2 regions of the Streptococcus sp. HMSC062D07 genome follow, and region 1 is predicted to be linked to the other one. Evidence: predicted binding sites of a transcription regulator. Region 1 holds the regulator's gene; the other holds the start of a gene.
The links. Region 1 encodes Rex, which represses fermentation and respiration genes when NADH is low (regulators of the CRP and FNR family bind a similar motif). Its sites were predicted from a motif close to TTGTGAANTANTTCACAA; they were not measured.
Positions count from the first base shown of each region.

Region 2: HMPREF2957_RS06290 (formate/nitrite transporter family protein) is a predicted target of Rex. The motif match lies at 1,856-1,873, and genes of this name have one in related genera.

Region 1 covers NZ_KV815334.1:303,790-309,954, reverse strand. Annotated here, with positions in the region: gene HMPREF2957_RS08320 (cysteine desulfurase family protein) at 1-1,002, shown strand, start outside; gene HMPREF2957_RS08315 (DUF1831 domain-containing protein) at 1,008-1,355, shown strand; gene HMPREF2957_RS08310 (DUF4649 family protein) at 1,365-1,580, shown strand; gene HMPREF2957_RS08305 (redox-sensing transcriptional repressor Rex) at 1,663-2,304, shown strand; gene HMPREF2957_RS08300 (gamma-glutamyl-gamma-aminobutyrate hydrolase family protein) at 2,320-3,009, shown strand; gene HMPREF2957_RS08295 (hypothetical protein) at 3,034-3,546, shown strand; gene radC (RadC family protein) at 3,549-4,229, opposite strand; gene HMPREF2957_RS08285 (O-acetylhomoserine aminocarboxypropyltransferase/cysteine synthase family protein) at 4,293-5,573, opposite strand; gene HMPREF2957_RS08280 (VIT1/CCC1 transporter family protein) at 5,765-6,165, shown strand, end outside.
Region 2 covers NZ_KV815331.1:119,104-125,268, forward strand. Annotated here, with positions in the region: gene HMPREF2957_RS06275 (hypothetical protein) at 87-503, shown strand; partial or broken gene HMPREF2957_RS06280 (hypothetical protein) at 570-1,208, shown strand; partial or broken gene HMPREF2957_RS06285 (formate/nitrite transporter family protein) at 1,221-1,640, shown strand; gene HMPREF2957_RS06290 (formate/nitrite transporter family protein) at 1,895-2,692, shown strand; gene HMPREF2957_RS06295 (DUF2130 domain-containing protein) at 2,773-4,047, shown strand; gene HMPREF2957_RS06300 (GNAT family N-acetyltransferase) at 4,057-4,500, shown strand; gene HMPREF2957_RS06305 (alpha/beta fold hydrolase) at 4,532-5,335, shown strand; gene truB (tRNA pseudouridine(55) synthase TruB) at 5,339-6,165, shown strand, end outside.

The sequences.
Region 1 (6,165 bases):
CAAGCAGGAAAATTATTACGTGAAGCCCGTCAAGAGTTAGCAGGTATACTAGGTACAAAGCCCCAACACATTTTCTTCACTTCTGGTGGTACAGAAAGTAATAATACAGCTATTATCGGCTACTGTCTTCGTCATCAAAATCGCGGAAAACACATTATTACTACTGCTATCGAGCATCACGCTGTGCTTGAACCAATTGAATATCTGGTGGAAAATTTTGGGTTTGAAGTGACTATTTTAAAACCCGACGACAATCATGAAATCACTGCAGATCAAGTCAAAAATGCACTGCGTGAAGATACTATTCTCGTTTCAACTATGTATGTTAACAATGAAACAGGTACTCTTTTACCAATCGCTGAAATTGGTCAGATTTTAAAAGTCCATTCAGCTGCTTATCATGTAGATGCTGTTCAAGCTGTCGGGAAGCTAGAGATTCTTCCTGAAGAACTAGGAATAGATTTCCTCAGTGCTTCTGCTCATAAATTTCACGGTCCAAAGGGTATCGGTTTCCTATACGCTGCTTCTACAGATTTTGATCCTTATCTACATGGTGGAGATCAAGAACAGAAAAAAAGAGCAGGGACAGAAAACCTTCCCGCAATTATAGGTATGGTTGCAGCTCTTAAGGACGATATAGATCATCTAGAGGCTAACTTTAATAAAGTTCAAAAACTAAAGAAAGTTTTTCTAACTGAGATGGCTGGCTCAACCTATTATCTCAATCAAGGTAAAGAGCAACTCCCTTATGTCCTAAATATCGGATTTCCGGGACAACGCAACGATCTACTACTACTTCGTTTAGACCTTGAAGGTATTTCTATTTCAACAGGTTCTGCTTGTACAGCTGGTGTTGTTCAGGTCAGTCATGTTCTTCAAGCCTTCTACGGAGAAGAATCCCCTCGCTTAAACGAGTCTGTACGCGTCAGCATTTCACCTTTAAATACAGAACAAGAAATGATAACTCTTGCTAAAACTCTTAAAAATATCATCGGAGGATAAACTTAATGGCATTTGAACAAACGATTAAACTTAAAAATTGTCGTTACGAATACACACTTAGTCCAACTGTTAAAAAATTTACGCTTAAAGATAATACTTTTTTTGAAACTAAAGTTGGTAACTATGAATTAACGCGACTACTTGAAAAAGTTCCAAATAGCGGAGAAGGATTCCAACTTAAGATTATCATCAACAAAGACTTAACTGGTGTAAAAATCAATATCACTGATAAATTTGGTCTACGTTTAGTTGATATCTTCAAATCAGAAGAAACTCATATCCACCAAGAGAAATTCTACTTTTTGATGGATAGCCTGGTTGAACGTGGCGTATTTACAAAAAGCGAAAGATAGAAGGTCATTATGTTTCGATTAACTTACAAGGACTCCTATCAAGTAGAGCGTGTGCAAGAATACGAAGACTATGAAGCTCTTATGCTCTCTCTATCAGGTTGTGTAACTCTCCCTGATACTACTCATATTACTTCATTAACACATGATGGAGTTGAAATCTATCAAGGACTTCTTGGTAACCTCTACCGCTTTTTAAGAACTTACCACGAAACTAAGATAAACTAAGATTTTTTCTTAGTTTTTTTTCGTTATTGTTGCAATTTTCACAAGCTTTCTATAAAATAGTAGATAGAAAGGTTGTGATTTTGTGAAAGAAAAACAGTCTGCTATTCCTAAAGCAACAGCAAAGAGACTTTCTCTCTATTACCGTATTTTTAAAAGATTTAATGCCGAGAAAATTGAAAGAGCTAATTCCAAACAAATTGCAGAAGCGATTGGAATTGATTCTGCCACTGTTCGTCGTGACTTCTCTTACTTTGGTGAACTTGGACGTCGTGGATTTGGCTATGATGTCAAAAAGCTCATGAACTTTTTCGCTGATCTTTTAAATGATAATTCTATTACCAATGTTATGCTTGTGGGTATTGGAAATATGGGACATGCCCTCCTCCACTACCGCTTTCATGAGCGTAATAAAATGAAAATCATCATGGCTTTTGACCTAGATGATCATCCTGAGGTTGGTACCAAGACACCCGACGGTGTCCCAATCTATGGAATCTCTCAAATAAAGGATAAAGTTAAGGATAGTGATGTTAAAACTGCTATTCTTACTGTTCCTAGTGTTAAATCTCAAGAAGTTGCGGAACTTTTGGTTGATGCTGGTATCAAAGGTATCCTCAGTTTTTCTCCTGTTCACCTACATCTTCCTAAAGACGTAGTTGTTCAGTATGTCGATCTTACTAGCGAACTTCAAACCCTCCTCTATTTCATGCGAAAAGAGGATTAGAAAGCGAATTGATTTATGAAAAAACCAGTTATTGGGATTACAGGAAACGAAAAAGCCCATCCAGACGATGAGCTTATGATGAGTTATGCTGCCCAAGGCTTTGTTGAAGGAGTTAAGGAAGCTGGAGGTATCCCCATTATCCTACCAATTGGTGATGAAGAAATGGCCGGTTACTACATTAGTTTAATTGATAAACTTATTTTAACTGGTGGACAAAATGTTGACCCTAAATACTATGGTGAGCCAAAAGCTATTGATAGCGACGATTACCACCTTCAACGTGATATTTTTGAGTTAGCCCTCATTAAAGAAGCAATCAAGCAAAAGAAACCAATTTTTTCTGTCTGTCGTGGTACTCAACTTTTTAACGTAGCCATGGGCGGGTCTCTTTATCAAGATATCGAAGATCATTGGCAAGATACTTCCGCTGAATACACCACTCAGCGGCTTGTCACCGAACCAGATACTATTCTAAGAGAAATCTATGGAGAAATCTCTCATATCAATTCTTTCCACCATCAGAGCATCAAAGATTTAGCTCCTAATCTTAAGGTTGTAGCACATGATCCTAAAGATGGTATTATCGAAGCTGTTACAACTACGGACGGTTTCCCTTATCTTGGTGTTCAATGGCATCCTGAATTTCTCTTTGAAAATCGCCCCAAAGATAAAACACTTTTCGACTATGTCATCAATGAATTATAATTTTGATAAATTAGCTAATTAATTATGAATGAACTTAATCTACCTTCTACTCACGAGCTTTTGAGAGATTTAGAAGTTAATGTTTTCTCATCTGTTAAGAGCAAGGAAATTGACCATTTCTCAACCTATAAGGAAAAGAAAATAGAAGTTTATTTTCAACTTTCTAATCTATATAGTCTTTTAACGGCAGAAAGTTACCAATCATTTTCTAAGAATAAAGAGTATCTCGACAAACTCTCACTAAAAGACAAACAAAAAGAACTGAAAGAAATGTCTAAAAAGGCAAAACCATTTTGTAAAAAGGCAGATGCTAAATTTAAAGGCAGATTTCGTTCTTCGCTTGTCTTTTACAGAGATATCTTAATCCACTCAAAAAAGTATTATAAAATTGAAGACTTCAATGCTATTATTGACTTTATCGTGCAAGAAAAGTTGCTAGTCCCTACAATTGATCCTCTTCCTAAAATTGATATGAACGAAGTTGAGTCCTATGCTTTACAAGCGTTTGAGCAGGGGCCTCTAAACTTCAAAAAATAATCTTATATTAGGTCCGTCTTCTCGCGGTAACTAAAATAATCAGAATGAGAGACAATTAAATGGTCCAATAACACCAATCCCATTAATTCACAGGCTTCTTTAACAAGCTTCGTAACATGGTCATCATTGGGGCTAGGAACTACTGCTCCTGATGGATGATTATGAACAAGAATCACAGATGTTGCCATATGCTTCAAAGCGTAGTGGAGAATTTCTCTCGGTTCAGCAATGCTTCTCGTGGCAGACCCGATAAAAATAGTCTGTTGGTGAATAATTTGATTTTGAGTATTCAGATAGAGCGCCACTAGGTGCTCTTGTTTTTTATCTCCAAGCTCAGACTGCATCTTTTTAGCTAACTTTCGACTACTGAGAATACTCTCCATTTCCACTGTTTCCCTTTTATGGATACGGTAGCCTAATTCAATAACGGCTTGTAGTTCGATAGCCTTAACACGTCCAATACCCGATAGAGTCTGCAATTCCTGTAGACTCATTTTTTTTAGGTCAGTTAAACATGTCAGCTGATTTAAGATCTTCTGTGCTATTTCAAAAACATTGGCCTGTTTTATGCCTGTCCTTAGTAATATTGCCAGTAATTCTTGGTTGCTGAGTGCTTCTACTCCTTCTCTAACTAGTCTCTCTCTTGGTAAAAGCGAATCTTCTTGAAATGAAATACTATACATAAAAATCCTCCTCACTTTATTATTCGTGAGAAGGATGCTTAATTTCATAAAAACTAGTTATTTTTAGATTTTTTCAAGTGCTAGTCGTAAATCTTCAATCAAATCATCGACATTTTCTAGTCCAATTGATAGACGGATTTGATTTTTAGTTACTCCTGCTGCTTCTAAGTCAGAGTCAGACAATTGAGAATGAGTTGTAGTTGCTGGATGAACGACCAATGATTTGGCATCTGCTACGTTTGCAAGGTTTGAAAAGATTTCTAAGCTATCAATCACCTTACGAGCTTCTGCTTCTCCGCCTTTAACGTGGAAGGTAAAGATTGAACCAACACCTTTTGGTAAATATTTCTCCGCCAAGGCATGGTAAGGGCTATCAGCTAATTTTGGATAATTGACTTTTTCAACTTTTGGATGGTTCACAAGGAAATCAACGATTTTCTCAGCATTTTGAACATGACGTTCAACACGGAGAGATAGTGTCTCAAGACCTTGTAGGAGCAAGAATGAGTTAAATGGTGAAAGGGCAGCTCCCATATCGCGAAGCAATTGCACGCGAGCAGCAACGATAAAGGCTGCAGCACCAACATCACGAGTATAGCTGATATTGTGGTAGCTTGGATCTTCATCGACTAATTGAGGGAATTTCCCTGAAGCAGCCCAGTCAAACTTACCGCTATCAACAATGACACCGCCAATAGTTGTACCGTGTCCACCGATAAATTTAGTCGCCGAGTGAACCGAGATATCTACACCGTGTGAAAAGACATTGATAAGATAAGGCGTTGCAAAGGTATTGTCTGAAACCAAAGGAATCTGATGTTTATGAGCAATTTCAGCTATTTTTTCAATATCAGGAATGTTGATAACTGGATTACCCAAAGTTTCAATCAAAACAAGTTTTGTATTATCTTTAATCGCTGCCTCTACTTCTTCTAGATTATCAATATCAACAAAAGTTGTGGTGATTCCGTAACGAGGAAGGGTTTCTTTCAAAAGGTTAAAGGTCCCACCGTAGATAGTTGAAGCTGCAACCACATGATCACCAGCATGAGCAAGTCCGAGGATAGTATAAGTAAGAGCTGCCATCCCAGAAGCTGTGGCAAGTGCACCTACTCCGCCTTCTAGTGCTGCAATACGCTCTTCAAATGCTGAAGTTGTTGGATTGGTAATACGAGTATAGATATTTCCAGCTTTTTGAAGGGCAAAAAGATCTGCACCCTCCTGTGTATCTTCAAATACAAAAGATGTTGTTTGGTAAATTGGTACAGCACGAGACTTGGTAGTAGCATCTACCACTTGTCCTGCATGCAATTGTAGGGTTTCAAATTTAAATTCACGAGTCATCATCAGACCTCCAAAGATTTCATTAGTTTAATTGTATCATCTATGGCAGTCAGTTACAAATACAACTTTGTTATATATTGGCATAAGTAATAGCTATGGCTATTATTAAAATTGTAGAACTTTTTTCAGAAAGTTTAAAAAGTTTGTTTTTACTTCTCCTATACTTTATAATGGATAAAAAGGAGAAGACTATGTCAGAAATTACACATGAAATTGATTCAAACTTCGCTGGTCGTTTAAACATTTTACGTGCTGGTGTACTGGGAGCAAATGATGGAATCATCTCTATCGCTGGAGTTGTTATCGGCGTTGCCAGTGCAACCAGTAATATTTGGATAATCTTTCTTTCAGGTTTGGCTGCCATCTTAGCGGGTGCCTTCTCTATGGCTGGAGGTGAATATGTTTCAGTATCTACTCAAAAAGACACCGAAGAAGCCGCAGTAGCTCGTGAGCAATTACTTTTGGATAAGGATATCGAGGCTGCAAAGAAATCTCTTTATGCTGCTTATCTTCAAAATGGTGAGTGTGAAACTTCTGCTCAACTTTTAGTCAATAAAGCTTTTCTTAAAAATCCACTTAAAGCTTTAGTTGA
Region 2 (6,165 bases), on a different contig from region 1:
GCTGAACTTTGTTCAGTCTTTTTCTTTGACAATAAAATAGATGCTCATTAAAAGTGGTATAATAGGTTAAAAAAGGCGGTTTAATCATGATAGATTATTTTTTGATTGGGATAAAATCGATGATGAAAAGCTCGGTTTTGACTTTTGCTATTTACTTTATTTCCTTCCTTCTTTTACTGATTCTATGGCGTCGTTATGTCATTGTGCGTCAAAGTGGTGGAAACTATTTTGCCCCGTTTCATATTGCTAAGGGAAGATTATACATTCACACGATTATTCTTTTTAGAAAAAGGATTGTTCCTCTGGCTGAAGTTAGACAGATTGATATTGATTACGTTCGAGGGAGAAGAATGAATGGGGACAGGTATCATCTGTACTTTACAAGGAAAGATGGAAAATCTTTTACTTTTCATTTTGGAAAAAGCAAAAGAAACGAGGAGTTATTGAAAAATCTTGCCAATGTGGCCAAGAAGTGCCATATTAAAATCTATTATTATTATTAAGAGTCGATTGCTAAAATTGAATTGTTGTCATTTGTGACAATTGTCAAATCCAGGAGAGTAGCTAATATGCTTCAACTACAAGTAATAAGAGAAGATAATCAACTGAGAAACTTATTGATGAAAGAATGCGATATTCTCTTTTATGACCAGTTGAAAGAGGTTGAATTTTCTCAGAACAATGAAGTTTATTCTCTTTCGCCCATAGCCTTTGCTAAAGACGGTAGTGGGGGAGAATATGTGATTCTTGAGGATGAGAGTATCGGCTTTATAGGGAGTGAAGGCCAAGTTGGTCGGGTAGCAGAAAGTCTTGACGACTTGCTTACTTTCTTACTCCATGCTGGTTCTATCACTGATTTTTCTTGTCGTTTACTCTATCAAAACAAGGATTTGTTGGTAAAATTCTGTCAAGGATTTCTCAATAAAGCACGAGAAAACTACCAGTCAAAAGGCGAAGAGTGGGATAAAGTGAGAGCTGGACTTGTACAATAGTTGGGACTCGAATTTCAGCCAGAGAAACTGCAAGAGTTAGCGTTCAATTTTTATCATTCAGCGATAAGAACCCCTCTATTCACTTGTAAATATGGTCATGGTGAGAATGAATATGTCAGCGATTCTGTTTTATCAGATATTGTCGGCTTGTGGGTTTCAGAGCTTGTAGGATTGACTGCAGAAGAAATTGAAGCTTTTGCTAACATTCAAATGTAAAGAACAAGAATTTATTCCACTTCTTCAGCATTTTCACATCTGACCCAGGATAGTTTTTTACCAAAACTTGTAGCTAAGAAGTTAGCTCGTCCAAGTGAATTGGTTTTACTTGAAGGTATTCTTGCCAACGTGTTTGTTAATATCGCTATTTTGTCTTCAATCTTAGTCAAAGATGCGTCTGCAAAACTTTGGATTATATTGTCAGCAATTTCTATGTTTGTATTTTTATCAAACGAGCACATTGCTGCAAATTTTGCGTCATTTAGTATTGTTAAATTTAGCATTGTTTCTAATGAAGTTCAGCATTTCGAAATCGCAAATATTCTCCGTCATTGGGGTGTCACCTTTGTTGCTAACTTAATAGGTGGTGGTTTCTTGATTGGATTACCATATGCCTTTTTAAATAAAAATGAAGAGACTTATGTAGACTAAAAATTATCAATTGAAGTGGGGAGAAATGCTAGGTTTCTCTCTTTTATTTTAGTTAAAAATATATTAATTATAATAAATAGTTCTAGAAGTTCAGGAATTGTTTTCAGTGATATTAGAAGTCTAAAACCTTAAAACTACAAGAGTGTAAACGATTCCGATAATTTTAAAAAATATTAGTGATTGATTTAGGAAAGCCTTCCCATAATTTCGATCTTATGTTATAATATTCACAAATAAAAGTTTTAGGAGTTTATATGGTCTCATCAGAATTTATTTCAAAAATAGAATTTGCTTGTAAGAAAAAGGAAAGTCTTTACAGTCAAAGTAAATTCAAATATGCAATTCGTTCAATGTTTGCAGGTGCTTTCCTTACCTTCAGTACAGCTGCTGGAGCTGTTGGTGCTGACTTGATCAATAAAATCGCTCCTGGTAGCGGACGCTTCCTTTTCCCATTTGTTTTCGCTTGGGGATTGGCCTACATTGTCTTCTTAAATGCTGAATTGGTAACATCTAACATGATGTTCTTGACAGCTGGTAGCTTTTTGAAAAAAATTAGCTGGAGAAAAACAGCTGAAATTCTTCTATATTGTACTTTCTTTAACATAATCGGTGCCCTTATCGCTGGTTGGGGATTTGCTCATTCAGCAGCTTACGCTAATCTAACACATGATAGCTTTATTTCTGGAGTTGTAGAAATGAAGTTGGGACGCTCTAATGAACTAGTTTTACTTGAAGGTATTCTAGCGAATATCTTTGTAAACATCGCCATTCTTTCATTTGTTTTAGTTAAGGATGGTGGCGCAAAACTTTGGTTGGTTCTATCAGCCATTTACATGTTTGTATTCTTAACAAATGAGCACATCGCCGCAAACTTTGCATCCTTTGCTATTGTGAAGTTCAGTGTTGCTGCTGATTCAATCGCGAACTTCGGTATTGGAAATATTCTTCGTCACTGGGGTGTAACCTTTATTGGTAACTTTATCGGCGGTGGTCTACTGATTGGATTGCCTTATGCCTTCTTAAACAAGAACGAAGATACATACGTAGACTAAAAGTTGGATTGATTCCAACTTTTTCTTTTTGTTTTTCCATGCTATAATGAATGTAGTAATGTTAAATACAGAGGAAAATCATGAACGAAATTAAATGTCCAAATTGTGGGGAAGTTTTTACAGTTAATGAAAGCCAATATGCAGAGCTGATTTCTCAAGTTCGAACTGTAGAGTTTGATAAGGAATTGCATGAACGCATGAAGCAAGAGCTGGCCTTGGCTGAGCAAAAAGCCATGAATGAACAGCAGACAAAACTAGCGCAAAAAGACCAAAAAATTGCCCAGCTTCAAAGTCAAATTCAGAACTTTGATATCGAAAAAGAATTAGCCAAAAAGGAAGTAGAGCAAAGTGCTAGTCAAAGTCTGCTAGAGAAAGAAAAAGAAGTTCAAGCACTGGAGAATCAGCTGGCTACCTTACGCTTGGAGCATGAGAATCAACTGCAAAAGACACTGTCTGATCTAGAGAAAGAAAGAGACCAGGTCAAAAATCAGCTCCTTTTACAAGAAAAAGAAAACGAGCTTTCTCTGACTTCAGTTAAGCAAAACTATGAAGCCCAACTTAAGGCAGCAAATGAGCAGGTTGAGTTTTACAAGAATTTCAAGGCTCAACAATCAACCAAGGCCATTGGGGAAAGTCTGGAGCAGTATGCGGAAAGTGAGTTTAACAAGGTCCGTAGCTTTGCCTTTCCAAACGCTTATTTCGAAAAGGACAACAAGGTTTCTGCTCGTGGGTCTAAAGGAGACTTTATCTTCCGTGATTTTGATGAAAATGGGCTAGAATTCATTTCCATCATGTTTGAGATGAAAAATGAAGCTGACGGAACTGAGAAAAAGCATAAGAATGCCGATTTCTACAAGGAGTTGGACAAGGATCGTCGAGAAAAGAACTGTGAGTATGCCGTATTAGTGACTATGCTTGAAGCTGATAATGACTACTTCAACACAGGGATTGTGGATGTTAGCCACGAGTATGAGAAGATGTACGTCGTTCGTCCTCAGTTCTTTATCCAGTTGATTGGTCTCTTACGTAATGCGGCTCTTAACTCTCTTAAATACAAGCAAGAACTAGCACTTATCCGTGAGCAAAATATTGACATCACCCACTTTGAAGAAGACCTAGACGCCTTCAAGGTTGCCTTTGCTAAAAACTACAATTCAGCATCTGTCAACTTCGGTAAGGCTATTGACGAAATCGACAAGGCCATCAAACGCATGGAAGAGATCAAGAAATTCTTGACCACTTCAGAAAATCAACTCCGCCTCGCAAACAATAAGTTGGATGATGTTTCTGTAAAAAAATTGACTCGGAAGAATCCAACTATGAAAGCGAAATTTGAAGCACTAAGGGGAGAATAGGAGGATCCTATGCAGATACGAAAAGCAACCATGAAAGATGCTGAGGCCCTACTGTCTTTATACGAAGACTTGGGCTATCCAACGACCGCTTCTAAGCTGTCTCGACGTTTAGAAATGATTCTTTCTCAACCACATTATGGCTGTCTTCTAGCTGAAAAAAACGGAGAAATTTTAGGTTTTTTAGGTTATGCAAAGCTCTTCTTTTTTGAAGCAGATGGATCTTACTATCGTATTTTAGCTTTGTCAGTTGCAAAAGAAACAAGACGGCAAGGAATTGCTAGTAGGCTAATCGATGAATTGAAAAAACAAGCGATAAAAGAAGGAGTTGAGGCACTGGCTTTAAATAGTGGATTAACCGCTGAACGAAATGCTGCACATCATTTTTATCAGGCAGTTGGATTTGAAAAAGTGACTGCCGGCTTTGCCTTGCATTTAAAAACTCCACATAAATAGATTATGATAAAATAGTAGAGGGAACGAAGTCATGTCTTCAACAAAAGGGAAAACCTTATATTTTAACGATAAGAGCATGGATTATGTGACCTTTGGTAAAGGAAAGAAGCATCTCGTTATCATACCAGGATTGGGTGATGGACTACAGACGGTTAAAGGTATGGCTATGCCTTTTTCAATCACATACCGTGTACTTGCCGAACGTTACAAAATTTATGTTTTTTCTAGAATCAATGAGTTGAGGCAGGGATATACGACACGGGATATGGCAGCAGATGTAGCAGAAGCAATGGAGACACTAAACCTAGATACCGCCTATGTCATGGGGATTTCACAAGGTGGAATGATTGCTCAATGGTTAGCTGTGGATTTTCCAGAAAGGGTTAAAAGACTCATCCTAACAGTGACAACAGCAAAGCCTACTCAACTTGCTAGAGAACGAATTGAGCATTGGCAAAACCTCAGTCAATCTGGAAATTTTAAGCATCTCATGCTGGATATTGCAAAGCACTCCTACATGCAAAAGAGCTATCAAAAGTGGCGGTTGCTTTATAATGTCATGGGAATCTTTGGTCATATTAAAGATAAACAACGAATTGATATTCAGTCTGTATCTTGTCTGAAACATGATAGTCTAGATTTTTTGGAAAAAATCAACTGTCCTACGTTAATCATTGGAGCAGAAAAAGATGATGTTCTTGGCGTAGATGATTCGCTTGAATTGCATCAGCATATCAAAGATAATCAGCTCACCATTTTGCCAGAGTGTGGGCATGCACTCTATGAACAGAATAAGGATTTCCAAAAGAGAGTTTTAGTATTTTTAGAAAGTTAATAAATGAACGGTATTATCAACTTAAAGAAAGAAGCAGGCATGACCTCGCATGATGCGGTTTTTAAATTACGTAAGATTTTAGGAACCAAGAAGATTGGCCATGGTGGTACCTTGGATCCGGATGTTGCGGGCGTTTTACCCATTGCTGTAGGGAAAGCGACTCGCATGGTAGAGTTCATGCAGGATGAGGGGAAGGTCTACGAGGGGGAAATCACTCTGGGATATTCTACAACGACCGAGGATGCTAGTGGAGAAATAGTTTCTGAAACTCCTGTTTTGTCTCCACTGGATGAAAAGCTTGTTGATGAAGCGATTGCGAGTTTGACTGGTCCTATCACTCAAATCCCACCAATGTACTCAGCTGTCAAGGTAAATGGTCGCAAGCTCTATGAGTATGCGCGTGCTGGTCAGGAAGTCGAGCGTCCAGAACGTCAGGTGACCATTTATAGTTTTGAAAGAACCAGTCCCATTTCCTACGAGGATAAACTTGCGCGTTTTACCTTCCGAGTAAAATGTAGCAAGGGAACTTATATCCGTACCTTATCGGTTGACTTGGGAGAGAAGCTTGGTTATGCAGCTAACATGTCTCATCTTACACGAACTAGTGCAGCTGGTTTACAGTTAGAAGATTCCTTGACCTTAGAAGAAATTGCCCAAAAAGTAGAGGCTGGAAAACTAGATTTTCTTCATCCTCTAGAGATTGGGACAGGGGATTTAGTAAAAGTAAACTTGACTCCTGAGCAGGCAGATGAAGTCCGTTATGGTCGTTTTATTGAGTTAGAGTGTAGCGAGAAGGAAGTTGCCGCTTTCGAAGGTGAGAAGTTACTTGC